2 regions of the Enterobacter sp. Taxon_2 genome follow, and region 2 is predicted to be linked to the other one. Evidence: riboswitches for the same ligand, from Rfam matches in the RefSeq annotation. Region 2 holds a riboswitch; the other holds the start of a gene.
What was found. Region 2 has a riboswitch for thiamine pyrophosphate ahead of thiM (hydroxyethylthiazole kinase). Riboswitches for the same ligand answer to the same signal wherever they lie in the genome.

Region 1 (8,019 bases), 1.8 Mb from region 2:
GAGAGGGGATCGTTCGTAGGCCGGATAAGCGTTAGCGCCATCCGGCTTAATCCACAGAACTCAAAAACTCTTCTCCGTCGGCTGCCAGGTACAGAAGTCTTCGTTCGCCACCAGCAGCAGCTGAGAGCCTTCCGGCGCTTCCAGCCACGCCACACTCACTTCCATTGATGAATGACGCTGACGGCGTTGAATGTGTTCGGTCGCCCAGGATTCAAGCTCAGGCTTGACCGTTTGCCCTTCGCAGGTGGTTACCGTTCCATCGTTATGCCAGCGCCCCTGGCGCAGCACAACGCGTCCCAGACGAAGCGCATCGCTGGTCTGGCGAATTTGTTCGGCACGATAACGGTAGAGGGCGATTTGATCGCTGGAAAGCTGCTGTTTTTGACCGCTGACTTCGCGCTGCATAAAGCTCAGCTCGCCATGGTCGTCAAAACGCACTTTCACGTGTTCGGGGGTCTTGCTGTAGACGTTCAGTTCAATCAGCGACAGGTCATCTCCCTGCCAGCGATATTCCGCCGTCGACGTATTGCCGTTATGCCACGGGCTAAAGGCAGAAAGCAGATGCACTTCGCCGCCGGAATCTTTGCGCCAGATCCTGACTGCACCCTGGTTGTCCGCGTAGCCGCTGGCGGTAAACGGCGGCAGGGAGGTGTCGTGGCTGCAGGCGGACAGCAGCAGCATGCCTGCCAGCGCGAGCGTTCCGCGCCAGAAAGACAAAAGGGGCGTTGCCGCCCCTTCGCTAAAACTGTTCACTGCCACGCGTCTTACTTAACTGCGTCTTTCAGTGCTTTACCAGAAACAAATGCCGGCACGTTCGCTGCGGCGATTTTGATTTCTTTACCGGTCTGCGGGTTGCGGCCAGTACGCTCAGCGCGGTGGTTCACTTTGAAGGTACCGAAACCAACCAGTTGTACAGCATCGCCTTCTTTCAGAGACTCAGTAATAGCAGCCAGGGTAGATTCCAGAGCAGCTTTAGCCTGCACTTTAGACAGATCAGCCTTGTCCGCAATTACATCAATCAGTTGAGTCTTGTTCATAAGTTATCCTTTCAATGTGTTTATCGCTTGCTAAGCATCGAGTGCGACGAAAATGCCAAAAAAGCACTCTCCTGCATACACGCACCGATAGCCACTTTTTTTCGCCCCCCAAATGTAGACCAGACAAGGGGCGAAAGGGAAGAGTCGAGGAGCGACAAAACGGGCGTTATCTCAAGTTTTCTTATCTCATTGGTTAAAAATTATACCAATATTACTCTCACCGGCCTCACGTAAGTCCGCGCGCAGCCCTTTTATCAGTTCAATATCGCGTTCTTCACACTCTGCCAGCAGGCGGAAAATTTCCCACTGAATGTCCCATTCTTGCTCAACGGCCGGGTTTGCACGCAGTTCTTCATCGGTCATTTCGCGACCTTCCTGGGTCATTTCCAGCATCGCCACGGTCGTAATAGATGCCTTACTGACTTCAATAGCGTGCTCCAGCGTCTCACCGCTCAGACGGGAGTGAAGCAGTTCGCTTAACGCCACGCAGGCATCAATTGCCGGGTAGACGCCGTACAGATCAAAATCATCCGCCACCGGAATCGCCTCTTCGAGCTTTTCGAGCTGAGAGTCGAAATTCACCTTCGCGTCTTTCACCGTCAGCGTTTCCCAGATCAGATCCAGAATGCGGCGGTAGATATGGCCATCACCAAAGCCCGTCTGCTTACAGAACGCGGCATAGTTGGGATACATGCGCTCGCACAGGCAAGCCATAAAGGTGACGTGCTGCCAGCTTTCCAGCTTTTCAAGGCGCAGGTGAATCGGGTTTTGTAGCATGATGATCTCTCGAATCGAAAATTAGGCGCAGTTTACCTGAATCACCGCTGAATTTCCTGCCAACGAACAAAAGCCGGACGCGAAGAGGCCACCGCGTCAGCCCAGCGCGTCGGCTCCGGCAAGCGGTAGCCGTTCATGCAGCGCTGTACCCACGCCAGAGCGCTGTCCATGCTCACCCGATGGCCGGTGGCGATGAACAGCGGATTACAGCGAGCCTTGCTGCGCCAGACCCACGCCAGCTGCTCGCCTTTATGGATAAGCGGTGCCAGCGCGCCCGGCTCGGCGGAGAGTGGCTCAAACGCACCGCACAGGCGTTTCTTGGCAACGCCAATGGTCGGCACATCCACCAGCAGCCCAAAGTGGCTGGCAACGCCTAAACGGCGCGGGTGTGAGATCCCATGCCCATCGACAAACAGCAGATCAGGTTTTTGCGAGAGCTGCTCCCACGCTGCCAGCAGCGCGGGATATTCGCGGAAGGAGAGAAAGCCCGGGATATACGGCATGGTGGTCGCGATACGCGCGACCTTGTACTCCACCAGTTCAAGCGAAGGGTATTTCAGTACCACCATCGCCGCTCGCGTCACTTCCCCACCCTGCTCGAACCCGACGTCTGCTCCGCCAATGTACTGCGGAGGATCCTTATCCAGACGATCCTCGCGGATCACCGATGAGGCCAGTTCGATTTGCTGAGCGCATAGTGACGCGAGATCCATAACGACTCCTTACTTGTGATACTGGGCAGAAAGCCGATGCACCGCCTCCACAAATACGCCTGCGTGCTCTGGCGGTACATCCTGATGAATACCGTGGCCGAGGTTAAAGACGTGGCCTTCCCCCTGGCCGAAACCAGACAGTATAGTCGACACTTCTTCTTCAATGCGGGCTGGCGGCGCATAGAGCATGGACGGGTCCATATTGCCCTGCAGCGCCACTTTGTCGCCCACGCGACGACGCGCATCAGCAATATCGGTGGTCCAGTCGAGCCCCAGCGCATCGCAGCCGGTGGCCGCCATCGCTTCCAGCCACTGACCGCCACCTTTAGTGAACAGCGTCACCGGCACGCGGCGACCTTCGTTTTCACGCAGCAGGACGTCTACGATTTTGTGCATGTAATACAGGGAGAACTGCTGATAATCGCGCCCGGTCAGCACGCCGCCCCAGGTATCGAAAATCATCACCGACTGCGCACCGGCTTTAATCTGCGCGTTCAGATAGAGGGTGACGCTCTTCGCCAGCTTGTCGAGCAGCGCATGCAGGGCCAGCGGCTCGGCGTACATCATCTTTTTAATCAGGGTGAAGGCTTTGCTGCTGCCCCCTTCCACCATATAGGTTGCCAGCGTCCACGGGCTGCCGGAGAAGCCAATAAGCGGCACTTCACCTTTCAGCTCGCGGCGAATGGTGCGTACGGCGTTCATCACGTAGTCCAGCTCGCCTTCCGGATCGGGGATCGGCAGCTTGTCCACGTCGGCTTTGCTTTTGATCGGAGAGGTGAAACGCGGGCCTTCACCGGTTTCGAAGTACAGGCCAAGGCCCATGGCATCCGGAATGGTCAGAATATCCGAGAAGAGGATCGCAGCATCCAGCGGGAAGCGGCGCAGCGGCTGGAGCGTCACTTCACAGGCCAGCTCGGCGTTTTTGCACAGCGACATAAAATCGCCCGCCTGCGCGCGCGTGGCTTTGTACTCTGGCAGATAGCGTCCCGCCTGGCGCATCATCCACACCGGGGTGACATCAACGGGCTGGCGCAGCAGCGCACGCAGATAACGATCGTTCTTCAGTTCGGTCATTTTTGCAGTTCCTTAAGCGTCATGGCCTCAGTGTAACACTACTCATACTCGGCCCGACACATCGCCACGGTATCTTCTATCAGCCGACGCGCCACGGTGCCCGGCGGAGGTAACAGCGGTAAATCGTCGTAGCGATACCAGTTCGCATCCAGCAGCTCTTTCTGATCGATAACGATCTCGCCGCTGTCATATTCGGCCATAAAGGCCGTCATCAGCGACTGCGGGAACGGCCACGGCTGGGAGGTGACGTAGCGCAGGTTCTTCACTTTGATCCCGCTCTCCTCCATCACCTCGCGCGCCACCGCCTGCTCCAGCGTTTCGCCCACTTCGACGAAGCCGGCCAGCACGGTATGAACGCCGTTGCGATGACGGGTATGCTGCGCCAGCAGGATGGAATCCTCCCGGCGGATAGCGACGATAATGCACGGCGCAATCTGCGGATAGTAGCGTTCGCGGCAGTGGTTGCAGAGCATCGCCCATTCGGTTTTGCTCGGACGCATGGTATGGCCGCAATAGCCGCAGTATTTATGCGAGCGGTAAAACTCCGCCAGCTGCACGCCGCGCCCCGCCAGCTGGAACAGCCCCACGTCCAGATCCAGCACCTGGCGCACAGATCCCATATCCTGGCGGCGGGGCTGTTGGATCAACCACACGGGCTCACCCTGCCACTCGCCGATCTGTAGCGCTGGCTGGCCAGCAAGATCGAACGCCTCAGCTGCGCCATAGGGGATTTCCCCGGCAGGAAGCCATAATTTTTGTTCGTGACTGACGATCCACCAACCAAGATCTGATTTTTCAATAATACGATCCATATCTATTGCACTACCTTCGCTTCACTGACATGTTGTTAGCATTGTGGTTACATTCTGGATAAGCAGATTCAATCCTACATTTTGCGGAGTCGACCATGTTAAACCAGCTGGAAAGCCTGACTGAGCGCGTTAGAGGAAGTAACAAACTGGTGGATCGCTGGCTACATGTGCGCAAGCATCTACTCGTGGCTTATTACAATCTGGTCGGCATTAAGCCTGGCAAAGAATCGTTTATGCGACTGAATGAAAAAGCGCTGGATGATTTTTGTCAGGGCCTGGTCGACTATCTGTCCGACGGCCATTTCAATATTTATGAACGCATTATCCGCGAAATGGAAGGGACAACACCGTATTTAGCAGCCAGCAAGCTCTATCCGCTGCTGGAAGCCAACACCCAGCAGATCATGGATTACTATGATTCCGCGCTCGAGAACGCCATCGATCACGATAACTATCTTGAGTTTCAGCGGGCGCTATCCGACCTCGGTGAAGCGCTGGAAGAGCGATTCACGCTGGAAGATAAGCTGATCGCCCTTGTACTGGACAATGATTTGAACATCAGTAACGAAGAGAACGTCGCGCGCCCTGCTTGAGTTCTTCACCGTTAACGAGTAATTTACAACCATTCGCCCCTCTCACGAGGGGGATTTTTCTTGTCGGAGTGCCCAGCGCCTGAAAGCGCGGGCTGAGACCGTTAATTCGGGATCCGCGGAACCTGATCAGGTTAATACCTGCGAAGGGAACAAGAGTCACACTGCTGTTGTATCGCCCCCCGGGCGATCCTCTCTTGCTTCATCCGTCGTCTGACAAGCCATGTCCTTCACTTTTGGAATGAGCTATGTCTACTGCAAAACTGACCCGCCGCGAACAGCGCGCACAGGCCCAACACTTCATCGACACCCTGGAAGGCACCGCTTTCCCGAACTCGAAACGCATCTACATTTCCGGCTCGCAGGCCGATATCCGCGTCCCGATGCGCGAAATCCAGCTCAGCCCGACGCTTATTGGCGGCAGCAAAGATAACCCGCAATACGAAGACAACGAAGCCGTGCCGGTGTATGACACCTCCGGTCCGTACGGTGACCCTGATGTTGCCATCAACGTCCAGCAGGGTCTGGCTAAGCTGCGCCAGCCGTGGATTAATGCGCGCAACGACTGCGAAGAACTGAGCGTGCGCAGCTCTGCGTACACCAAAGAGCGCCTCGCCGACGACGGTCTGGACGAGCTGCGCTTTACCGGCCTGCTGACGCCAAAACGCGCTAAAGCGGGCAAATGCGTGACCCAGCTGCACTACGCCCGCCAGGGCATCGTCACGCCGGAAATGGAATTCATCGCCATCCGCGAAAACATGGGTCGCGAGCGCATCCGTAGCGAAGTGCTGCGCTATCAGCATCCGGGTGAAGGCTTTGGCGCTCGCCTGCCGGAGAACATCACGCCGGAGTTTGTGCGTGACGAAGTGGCCGCCGGGCGCGCGATTATCCCCGCCAACATTAACCACCCGGAATCCGAGCCGATGATTATCGGCCGCAACTTCCTGGTGAAGGTCAACGCGAACATCGGTAACTCGGCCGTGACCTCCTCCATCGAAGAAGAGGTGGAAAAGCTGGTCTGGTCCACGCGCTGGGGCGCGGACACGGTAATGGACCTCTCCACCGGCCGCTATATTCACGAAACCCGCGAATGGATCCTGCGTAACAGCCCGGTGCCGATTGGCACCGTCCCGATTTATCAGGCGCTGGAGAAGGTCAACGGCATTGCCGAAGACCTCACCTGGGAAGCGTTCCGCGACACGCTGCTGGAGCAGGCTGAACAGGGCGTGGACTACTTCACCATTCACGCGGGCGTGCTGCTGCGCTACGTGCCGATGACGGCGAAGCGTCTGACCGGTATCGTCTCGCGCGGCGGTTCCATCATGGCGAAGTGGTGCCTGTCCCATCACCAGGAAAACTTCCTCTACGAACACTTCCGCGAGATCTGCGAAATCTGCGCCGCCTATGACGTCTCCCTGTCGCTGGGCGACGGCCTGCGTCCGGGCTCCATCCGCGACGCCAACGACGAAGCGCAGTTTGCCGAGCTGCACACGCTGGGCGAGCTGACTAAAATCGCCTGGGAGTATGACGTGCAGGTGATGATTGAAGGCCCGGGACACGTGCCGATGCAGATGATCCGCCGCAACATGACCGAAGAGCTGGAGCACTGCCATGAGGCCCCGTTCTATACCCTGGGACCATTGACCACCGATATTGCGCCGGGTTACGACCACTTCACGTCAGGCATTGGCGCGGCGATGATCGGCTGGTTCGGCTGCGCCATGCTCTGCTACGTGACGCCGAAAGAGCACCTCGGCCTGCCAAACAAAGAGGACGTGAAGCAGGGGCTGATTACCTACAAAATTGCCGCCCACGCGGCGGATCTGGCCAAAGGCCACCCGGGGGCGCAAATCCGCGATAACGCCATGTCGAAGGCGCGCTTTGAATTCCGCTGGGAAGACCAGTTCAACCTGGCGCTGGATCCGTTCACCGCCCGCGCCTATCACGATGAGACCCTGCCGCAGGAATCAGGCAAAGTCGCGCACTTCTGCTCTATGTGTGGGCCAAAATTCTGCTCGATGAAAATCAGCCAGGAAGTGCGTGACTACGCCGCAGCGCAAACCATTGAAGTGGGCATGGCGGACATGTCTGAAACCTTCCGCGCCAAAGGCGGCGAAATCTACCTCAAAAAAGAGGAGGCGTAATGTATCAGCCCGATTTCCCACCCGTCCCCTACCGTTTAGGGCTCTATCCGGTGGTGGACAGCGTGGCGTGGATAGAGCGACTGCTGGAGGCAGGCGTTCGCACCCTCCAGCTGCGCATCAAGGATAAGCGCGATGACGAGGTGGAAGCCGATGTGGTTGCCGCCATCGCGCTGGGGCGTCGGTATAACGCCCGCCTGTTTATCAACGACTACTGGCGGCTGGCCGTTAAGCACCAGGCGTACGGCGTGCATCTGGGTCAGGAAGACCTCGAAACAACGGATCTGAGCGCTATCCGTGAAGCCGGGCTGCGTCTTGGCGTGTCAACGCACGATGACATGGAGATCGACGTGGCCCTGGCGGCCCGTCCCTCATACATCGCGCTGGGCCACGTCTTCCCGACGCAAACCAAGCAGATGCCCTCCGCACCGCAGGGTCTGACACAGCTGGCGAGTCACGTTAAACGCCTTGCCGATTACCCCACCGTCGCCATCGGCGGAATCAGCCTTGAACGCGCCCCGGCGGTGCTGGAGACCGGCGTCGGCAGCATCGCCGTCGTCAGCGCCATCACCCAGGCTGCAGACTGGCAGTCCGCCACCGAACAGCTGTTACAGCTGGCAGGAGCTGGCGATGAATGATCGCGACTTTATGCGCTACAGCCGTCAGATCCTGCTGGAGGATATCGCCATCGATGGCCAGCAAAAACTGCTCGCCAGCCGGGTGCTGATTGTCGGTCTGGGCGGATTAGGCGCGCCCGCCGCGCTTTATCTGGCAGGTGCGGGCATCGGTACGCTGGTGCTGGCCGATGACGACGAGGTTCACCTCAGCAACCTGCAGCGACAAATCCTCTTTACCACCGAGGATATCAACCAGCC
Region 2 (8,019 bases):
GTACCGCCATTGCCGCTATCCTCTCACCGATTCTGGTCGGCTCGCTGACGGACCGCTTCTTCGCCGCACAGAAAGTGCTGGCGGTACTGATGTTCGCCGGCGCCATTCTGATGTACTTCGCCGCACAGCAAACCCAGTTCAGCACCTTCTTCCCGCTGCTGCTGGTTTACTCCCTGACCTATATGCCGACCATCGCGCTGACCAACAGCATTGCCTTCGCCAACGTGGATGACGTCGAGGCCGATTTCCCGCGCATCCGCGTGATGGGCACCATCGGCTGGATCGCCTCCGGGCTGGCGTGCGGATTCCTGCCGCAGATGCTGGGCTACAGCGATATTTCCGATACCAATATTCCGCTGCTGATGACCGCAGCCAGCTCAGCCCTGCTCGGCGTGTTTGCCCTGTTCCTGCCGAACACCCCGCCGAAGAGCACCGGCAAGCTGGACTTCAAGGTGATGCTGGGGCTGGACGCGCTGATCCTGCTGCGCGACAAAAACTTCCTGGTGTTCTTCTTCTGCTCGTTCCTGTTCGCCATGCCGCTGGCCTTCTACTACATCTTCGCTAACGGCTATCTCACCGAAGTGGGGATGAAAAACGCCACCGGCTGGATGACGCTCGGCCAGTTCTCTGAAATCTTCTTTATGCTGGCGCTGCCGTTCTTTACCAAACGCTTTGGTATTAAGAAGGTCTTACTACTGGGCCTGATTACAGCCGCCATCCGCTACGGGTTCTTTGTTTACGGCGGAGCGGAACAGTACTTCACCTACGCCCTGCTGTTCCTCGGCATTCTGCTGCACGGCGTGAGCTACGACTTCTACTACGTCACCGCGTATATCTACGTGGATAAAAAAGCGCCGGTGCACATGCGTACCGCCGCACAGGGCCTGATTACGCTGTGCTGCCAGGGCTTTGGTAGCCTGCTGGGTTACCGCCTGGGTGGCGTGATGATGGAAAAAATGTTCGCTTACAAAGAGCCGGTGAACGGGCTGACCTTCAACTGGGCCGGAATGTGGACATTTGGTGCAATCATGATTGCCGTGATTGCCGTGCTGTTTATGCTGTTTTTCCGCGAATCGGATAAAGAGATCGCTGCAATTGCGGTGGTTGATGGCGATGCCGCGCTGACACAAGGGGAAGTTAAATGAAACAAGAACGTGTTCTCGGTGCTCTTTACGGGCAGGCGTTAGGGGATGCGATGGGCATGCCGTCGGAGCTGTGGCCGAGAAAGCGCGTCAAGGCGCACTTCGGCTGGATAGATCGTTTCTTACCCGGCCCGGCGGAGAATAATGCGGCCTGCTATTTCAACCAGGCAGAGTTCACCGACGATACCTCGATGGCGCTCTGTCTGGCGGATGCGATTATCGAGTGCGACGGGCAGATTAACCCGGACGTTATCGGCAAGCATATCCTGAAATGGGCGCTCGGATTCGACGCGTTCAATAAGAACGTGCTCGGCCCCACCTCCAAAATCGCGCTTAACGCGATTCGCGACGGCAAGCCGGTGAGCGAGCTGGAAAACAACGGCGTGACCAACGGGGCGGCGATGCGCGCCTCTCCGCTGGGCTGCCTGCTTCCGGCCACGCGTCTGGAACACTTTGTTGAGCAGGTGGCGCTGGCCTCCAGCCCGACCCATAAATCCGATCTCGCCATTGCCGGCGCGGTGGTGATTGCCTGGGCGGTTTCCCGCGCCGTCGACGGCGAAAGCTGGCAGAACATCGTTGATGCCCTGCCGGGGATCGCCCGCTATGCGCAGGAGGCGAAAACTACTACCTTCAGCGCGTCGCTGGCGGCGCGTATTGAGCTGGCGCTTAAAACCGTGCGGGAAGCCAACGGGATTGAGTCCGCCAGCGAGCAGGTGTACCAGCTCGTGGGGGCCGGAACCAGCACCATTGAGTCCGTTCCGGCAGCCATTGCGATGGTCGAACTGGCGGGAACCGACCCGAACCGCTGCGCCATTTTATGCGCCAATCTGGGCGGCGATACCGACACCATTGGCGCAATGGCGACGGCCATCTGCGGTGCGCTCCACGGCGTGCAGGCGATTGACCCGGCGCTCAAAGCCGAACTCGACGCCGTCAACCGGCTCGATTTCGGCCACTATTGCGAGAAGCTGCTGCACTTCAGGGAGCAAAGGGAGGGCGTATGAATGCATTTGCCCAACGTCTCGACAATCTGCACGCCACGCGCCCGGTGACGGTGCTGGGCGCAGCGGTGATTGACGTCATCGCCGACGCCTACGCCCTGCCCTGGCGCGGGTGCGATATCGAGCTCAAACAGCAGGGGGTGAATATCGGCGGCTGCGCGCTGAACATTGCCATCGCCCTGAAACGGCTCGGCATTACGGCGCAAAACGCCCTGCCCGTCGGCCACGGCGTGTGGGCGGATATTATCCGCAACGCCATGGCGAAGCAGGATCTGCAAAGCGCCATTGAGGCCGAAACTGGCGATAACGGCTGGTGCCTCGCGCTGGTGGAGCCAGACGGCGAGCGCACCTTTATGTCCTTTAGCGGCGTGGAGAACCAGTGGCAGCAGCGCTGGCTTGATGTGCTTAATATCCCGTCGAACAGCCTGGTCTATTTGTCCGGCTATCAGCTGGCATCGCCCAGCGGCGAGCTGCTGACACGCTGGCTGGAGAGGTTGTCGGACGTGACGGCCTTTATCGATTTCGGTCCCCGCATCGCGGATATTCCCGACGCGCTGATGGCGCGAATTATGGCCTGCAGGCCGATTGTGTCGCTTAATCGTCAGGAAGCGGAGATCGCAGCCGAGCGACTGGGTGTTGCGGCTGAAGATCTGGGTGCGGAGTGGCCGCTGCGTTTCGGTGCTGCGCTGATTGTGCGGCATGATAAAGACGGCGCCACGTGGTATGACGGTAAGACCTCGGGCGTTGTTCCGGCGTTCCCGGCGACGGTTGTGGACACCATTGGCGCTGGCGACAGCCACGCGGGCGGCACGCTTGCCGGGCTGGCGGCGGGATGGTCACTGGCAGATGCCGTTCTGCTGGGGAATGCCGTGGCGTCCTGGGTAGTCAGCCACCGAGGCGGAGACTGCGCCCCGACTCGCGACGAATTACTCCTCGCACACAAAGACGTATAGATCGCTGCGACAGTAGCTGATGCTGTACTCAATCGGCCGGTGCTGCTGGTCAAGCGCGACCTGCTTGATCACCAGCACCGGTATTTTTTCGTCCATCTTAATGTGCGCCTGAAACTCGCTGTCCGGCATGCGGGCGCTCACCCTTGAGCGGGTGCGCTGCGGGAAGATATTCTGGCTGCGGAAGTAGTCGTAGAGCGAAATGCCAATCGCATCCGGGTCGGGAATTAACCCGACCGGGACCCAGGACTCTTCAATGGACACCGCATCGTCATCCACATAGCGAATGCGCTTGAGCAAAAAGACCTCGCTGCCCGGGGAGATCGACAGGTGGTCCGCCACCTCTTCCGGGCACTTCACCACCCGCTTGTTGACCCATAGCGTATTGGGCTTTTGACCGCGAAGCACCACCTGCTGGGAAAAGCCGCGCGCCTCTTTAAGCGAATATTCAAAGATGTTGTTGATTTGCGTGCCATAGCCACGGGAACGCGTCACCACGCCCTCTTCCTCCAGCGCCTGCATCGCTTTTCGCACGGTAATGCGCGACACCCCGGTTAACTGGCTCAGATCGCGCTCGCCGGGCAAAATATTCCCGTGCTCCAGCATGCCGCTGCGCACCGCGTTTTTTACCGTTTCGGCAAATTTCAGGTACAACGGCGTGTTATCGGGCGCGGCGATCCGTTCATTCAGTTGAGCGATTAACCGGGTATGCGCTTGTTCCATCTCTGTTTTCTCAGGCGTGGTGTTTCCTGCCAGTATACTGGGTTACCACCATGCATGAAAATGATGAACCGGCCCAATACCGTGACCCACTTCCAGAGTATCGGCTTTCGCCAGCGCCGCCGAGAGCCAGGCTTTCGCTTCGCGCACCGTATCGGCCCAGCCGTCATGCCGTGGACGCAGCGCCGCCAGCGCGGCCGAAAGCGTACAGCCCGTGCCGTGGGTATTTTTGGTCTGCACGCGCGGCGCGGTAAAGCGCACTTCGCCCTCGCGGGTGAAGAGCCAGTCCGGGCTTTCCGCGTCATCCAGATGCCCGCCCTTCATCAGCACCGCCCCGCAGCCCATTGCCAGCAGCGCGTTCCCCTGCGCTTTCATCTCGCGTTCCGTTTGCGCGTGCGATGTGCCCAACAGCGCGGCGGCTTCTGGCAGATTGGGCGTGATGAGCGCCACCTGCGGCAGCAGCTTTTTACGCAGGGTTTCCACGGCAGAGGCGGAGAGCAGCGGGTCGCCGCTTTTTGCCAGCATGACGGTATCCAGCACCACGTTTTGCACCGCATAACGCTTAAGCCGCTCGGCCACCGCTTCAACAATGTCCGTCTCGGCCAGCATGCCGATTTTAGTGGTATCAATGCGCACGTCGCTGAATACCGAATCCAGCTGCGCGGCAACAAAATCCGGCTCGATACGGTAGACCGACTGCACACCGCGCGTGTTTTGCGCCACCAGCGCGGTGATGACGGAACAGCCGTATGCGCCAAGCGCGGAGAAGGTTTTCAGGTCAGCCTGGATACCCGCGCCGCCGCTGGGATCGGTACCGGCAATGGTCAGAGCGTTAATCCGCTTCATGCCTGCTCCTCCAGCGTGTAGAGCGCATCCAGGAACACGCTGGCAAAACTGCCCGGGCCACGAGACTGCGCAATAGCGAATGAGCCAGCTCGCTTCATCCATCCGCAGGCAGCAGCGATATTATCCAGCCGGTCGCCCGGCAGCGAGCAGCTCGCCGCGACGACGGCGGAGAGCGCGCACCCGGTGCCCACCACGCGCGTCATCAGCGGGTCACCGCCGGTTACCGTTCGGGTGCGTTGTCCGTCAGTGATGTAATCCACCTCACCGGTGACGACCACAACGGCATTGGTCTGGCGGGCCAGCGCCTGAGCAGCGGGCACCGCGCTGGCGGCGGTATCGGTCGTATCGACACCGCGCCCGCCTGCGCTCATTCCGGCAAGGGCAAGGATTTCAGAGGCATTGCCGCGAATGGCCGCCGGTTTCAGGGCAAGAATTTGATGGCAAAAACGGGTGCGGAACGCCAGGGCGCCAACGGCAACCGGGTCCAACGTCCAGGGTTTGCCTGCCGCCACCGCGCTTTCTATTGCCCGACGCATCGACTGGGCGCGCGGCGCGGTCAGCGTGCCAACGTTAACCAGCAGCGCATCGGCTATCGCGGAAAACTGCTCGGCCTCTTCGGCCTCGATCACCATCGCCGGTGATGCGCCAAGCGCCAGCAAAACGTTGGCCGTAAAGGTCTGTACGACATCGTTGGTCATACAATGGGTCAGCGGTGAACGGGTGCGGAAGTGGTGTAAAACGTGTAAATCGAGCAGGTCAGGCTGCATGGGTTCGCTCCTGCCTTGCGTGAAGAAGCGATGACCGGGAAGGCATCTGACTTCCCTACGCTGGCATTATCCAGATCAGGTGTTGCGGGTATTTCTCAGCCCATCAGTGATGGGGCACCCCGAGTCATGAAGATTAAATCTCTATACTTTTTTCCAGATTAGGGGAAGTTGCTCGCTGACGCAAGCGTGCCCTTGCGGTTGTCGCTTCTTCATTGGGATGTCCTCATGTGACTTATTAAGGCACTCCTAACATCGCGGCGTATTCATCAACTGGGAGGAGGTCATATTGTCGTCAGAATTCTGCAAGAGTTTTTAGGCTCTATATTAATGAATATTACAAAACAGCCATATTTAGTGCCGATTATTATCAAATGATTAACATTCCATTTATCACTAAAAATCTGGCTTGAGTATAAGAATTTTTAATCCCTTCAATGTGACTTTTAGAAGACAATAAACCCTATTTCACTCGAAACACAAAGTGTTCATTAAGTCATACACTTAATTTAGACATTTGCATCTATTTCAATAGTTTAAACACTGAGTTATAGTTAACCATTCAAAATATAAGGCAATGTATATATTGAAGAAAGTCTTCTTACACCCCCCCTGGACACTGTTGCATTTAGTGCTTTACGTGATCCAGATCAACATTGACTTATGTGCAATCCTGGATAGTTAATTCATCTTATAAAAAAAGAATCGCGCGAGAATTAACCTAATTTAGTACAGACTAATAGCAGGGTTAATCTCCATATCGGTTAGAAAGCTAAGCGCTTGCAAAAGCTTTTGACAATGAATTTAATCCTTATTTATTAGTGAGATATAAAATGAAACGTTCTATTCTGGCTGTTTTCGTGTTTGGTGCTGTATTCGCTGGTTCTATCAATGCTTCTCACGCTGTAGATTTTGCAAGTGATAACTCCGGCTCTACTCAATGGGCGCAAGGTGCGCAAAATAACATTGATACGCTTAATCTTGATGTTGACGATCTCAAGCAAGCTAACCGCCTTCAAGATGATGCAATTCAGACACAACATGATTTCAACAATACGCAGCAAGGCGAAATCATGCAAAACCGATCAGACATTAGCGGTTTGCAAGGTCAAGTTAATGGCTTGAATGTTCAATTAACACAATCTGTAGTAGATGAATCAAGCGCCCGTAGTTCTGCTGATGCTGCTTTAGGCGCTCAAATCCAGACAAATAGCAATGCTATTACAGCTATCCAGACTCAAGCCGCAAGCGGTGCATTTAATGGTAAAGATGGGGTAGATGGTAAAGATGGTGCTACAGGGGCGCAAGGCTTACAGGGTGTGCAAGGTGTAGCAGGTGCTAACGGTGCTGATGGTAAAGATGGGCGCGATGGTGTTGATGGTAAGAATGGCGTTGATGGTAAGAATGGCGTTGATGGGAAAGATGGTAGCAATGGTAAAGATGGTGTTACCACCACCATTAACAAAGTGCAAGTAGACACGGCTACACAAACTAAAGTAGCTGCTAACTCTGCAGCTATCGCTTCCACCTCTAGCCAGGCTGCTAGCGTAGCTCAAGATCTGCAAGCTGCAAAGCAGACTATGCAAGCTATGAATAACAATACTAACCAGCAATTTAAATCATTGCGCGATGAAGTAGATAATAATAAGAAGCAAGCTAACGCTGGTATCTCTGGAGCTATGGCTATGGCTGGCTTGCCTCAAGTGCAAACTAATCAGCGTGTAATGTTCTCTGCTGGTGGTGCTACTTACAACGGTGAAAGCGCTTTAGCGGTTGGTGGCTCAGTTAACTTTAATTCTCACGTTATCGCTAAAGTGAGTTTCTCTGATGATACCGCTAATAACATGGGTGCTTCTGTTGGTGTAGGTATCGGTTTTTAAGTAAACGATAAAGCCCCCAAGTGAACTCAATATACATATACCCCATAAAGGGGTTTCGACAAGCATAACCGCCGATTTTTGTATTGTTGATGTTTATAAATTCTTTACAGGTGATGCAAGTTATGGTTTATCGTTAGCCTGACAAACTAAGTATTTAACAGTTTTAAAACGGCCTCGTTTGTTTATCAAATATGAGATCAAACCAACAATACAGAAGTGCTAGTATATACCATGATGCATTGATACTTTTTTATAGTGAAGGCGTTTAATTTCCTGAGAAAGAACAATCAGAATGGTTCCTTAGGGTGAAATAGTGATGATAGCCATGATTAAACTAATTATATGCTCTGCTTTAGTATCGTTAGCTTTAGTAGCTACTGGCGTATTTATAGGTATTACTTACAGCCGTACCATTTTAAACATAGCTTATAGCTGTGATAACAGCTAGACAGACGTTACTATGGGTTATGCAAGTTCCTGTCTACGGAGTGTATTTATATAGACTTTTGTTCCTTCAGATGTTTTTCTTAAACAAGAGACAGGGATAGATCTATCACTTTGACGGCGCATTGCTAATACAATGCTGCTTATATTATTTTTTGTTGTTGTGATATACGAAAGGCAGAATTTAGGATTATGAAAAAAATGTTATTAGCTGTTCTGGTTATTGCATCTCTTCCTGCTCATGCTATTAATGCGCACTATCGGGAGCAATT

Region 1: it holds a riboswitch for thiamine pyrophosphate, as region 2 does, so the genes downstream of both, thiC (phosphomethylpyrimidine synthase ThiC) here and thiM (hydroxyethylthiazole kinase) in region 2, are expected to answer to the same signal.

Annotation. Positions count from the first base shown of each region.
Region 1 covers NZ_CM178024.1:226,695-234,713, reverse strand. Annotated here, with positions in the region: gene AC4IC4_RS01070 (DUF1481 domain-containing protein) at 61-753, opposite strand; gene hupA (nucleoid-associated protein HU-alpha) at 765-1,037, opposite strand; gene AC4IC4_RS01060 (YjaG family protein) at 1,224-1,814, opposite strand; gene nfi (deoxyribonuclease V) at 1,856-2,527, opposite strand; gene hemE (uroporphyrinogen decarboxylase) at 2,537-3,601, opposite strand; gene nudC (NAD(+) diphosphatase) at 3,640-4,413, opposite strand; gene AC4IC4_RS01040 (Rsd/AlgQ family anti-sigma factor) at 4,509-5,006, shown strand; TPP riboswitch at 5,061-5,172, shown strand; gene thiC (phosphomethylpyrimidine synthase ThiC) at 5,252-7,147, shown strand; gene thiE (thiamine phosphate synthase) at 7,147-7,782, shown strand; gene AC4IC4_RS01025 (HesA/MoeB/ThiF family protein) at 7,775-8,019, shown strand, end outside.
Region 2 covers NZ_CM178024.1:3,244,209-3,252,227, forward strand. Annotated here, with positions in the region: gene AC4IC4_RS15440 (nucleoside permease) at 1-1,145, shown strand, start outside; gene AC4IC4_RS15445 (ADP-ribosylglycohydrolase family protein) at 1,142-2,146, shown strand; gene AC4IC4_RS15450 (PfkB family carbohydrate kinase) at 2,143-3,096, shown strand; gene AC4IC4_RS15455 (GntR family transcriptional regulator) at 3,070-3,816, opposite strand; gene thiD (bifunctional hydroxymethylpyrimidine kinase/phosphomethylpyrimidine kinase) at 3,859-4,659, opposite strand; gene thiM (hydroxyethylthiazole kinase) at 4,656-5,426, opposite strand; TPP riboswitch at 5,462-5,558, opposite strand; gene AC4IC4_RS15470 (YadA C-terminal domain-containing protein) at 6,257-7,303, shown strand; partial or broken gene AC4IC4_RS15475 (hypothetical protein) at 7,940-8,019, shown strand, end outside.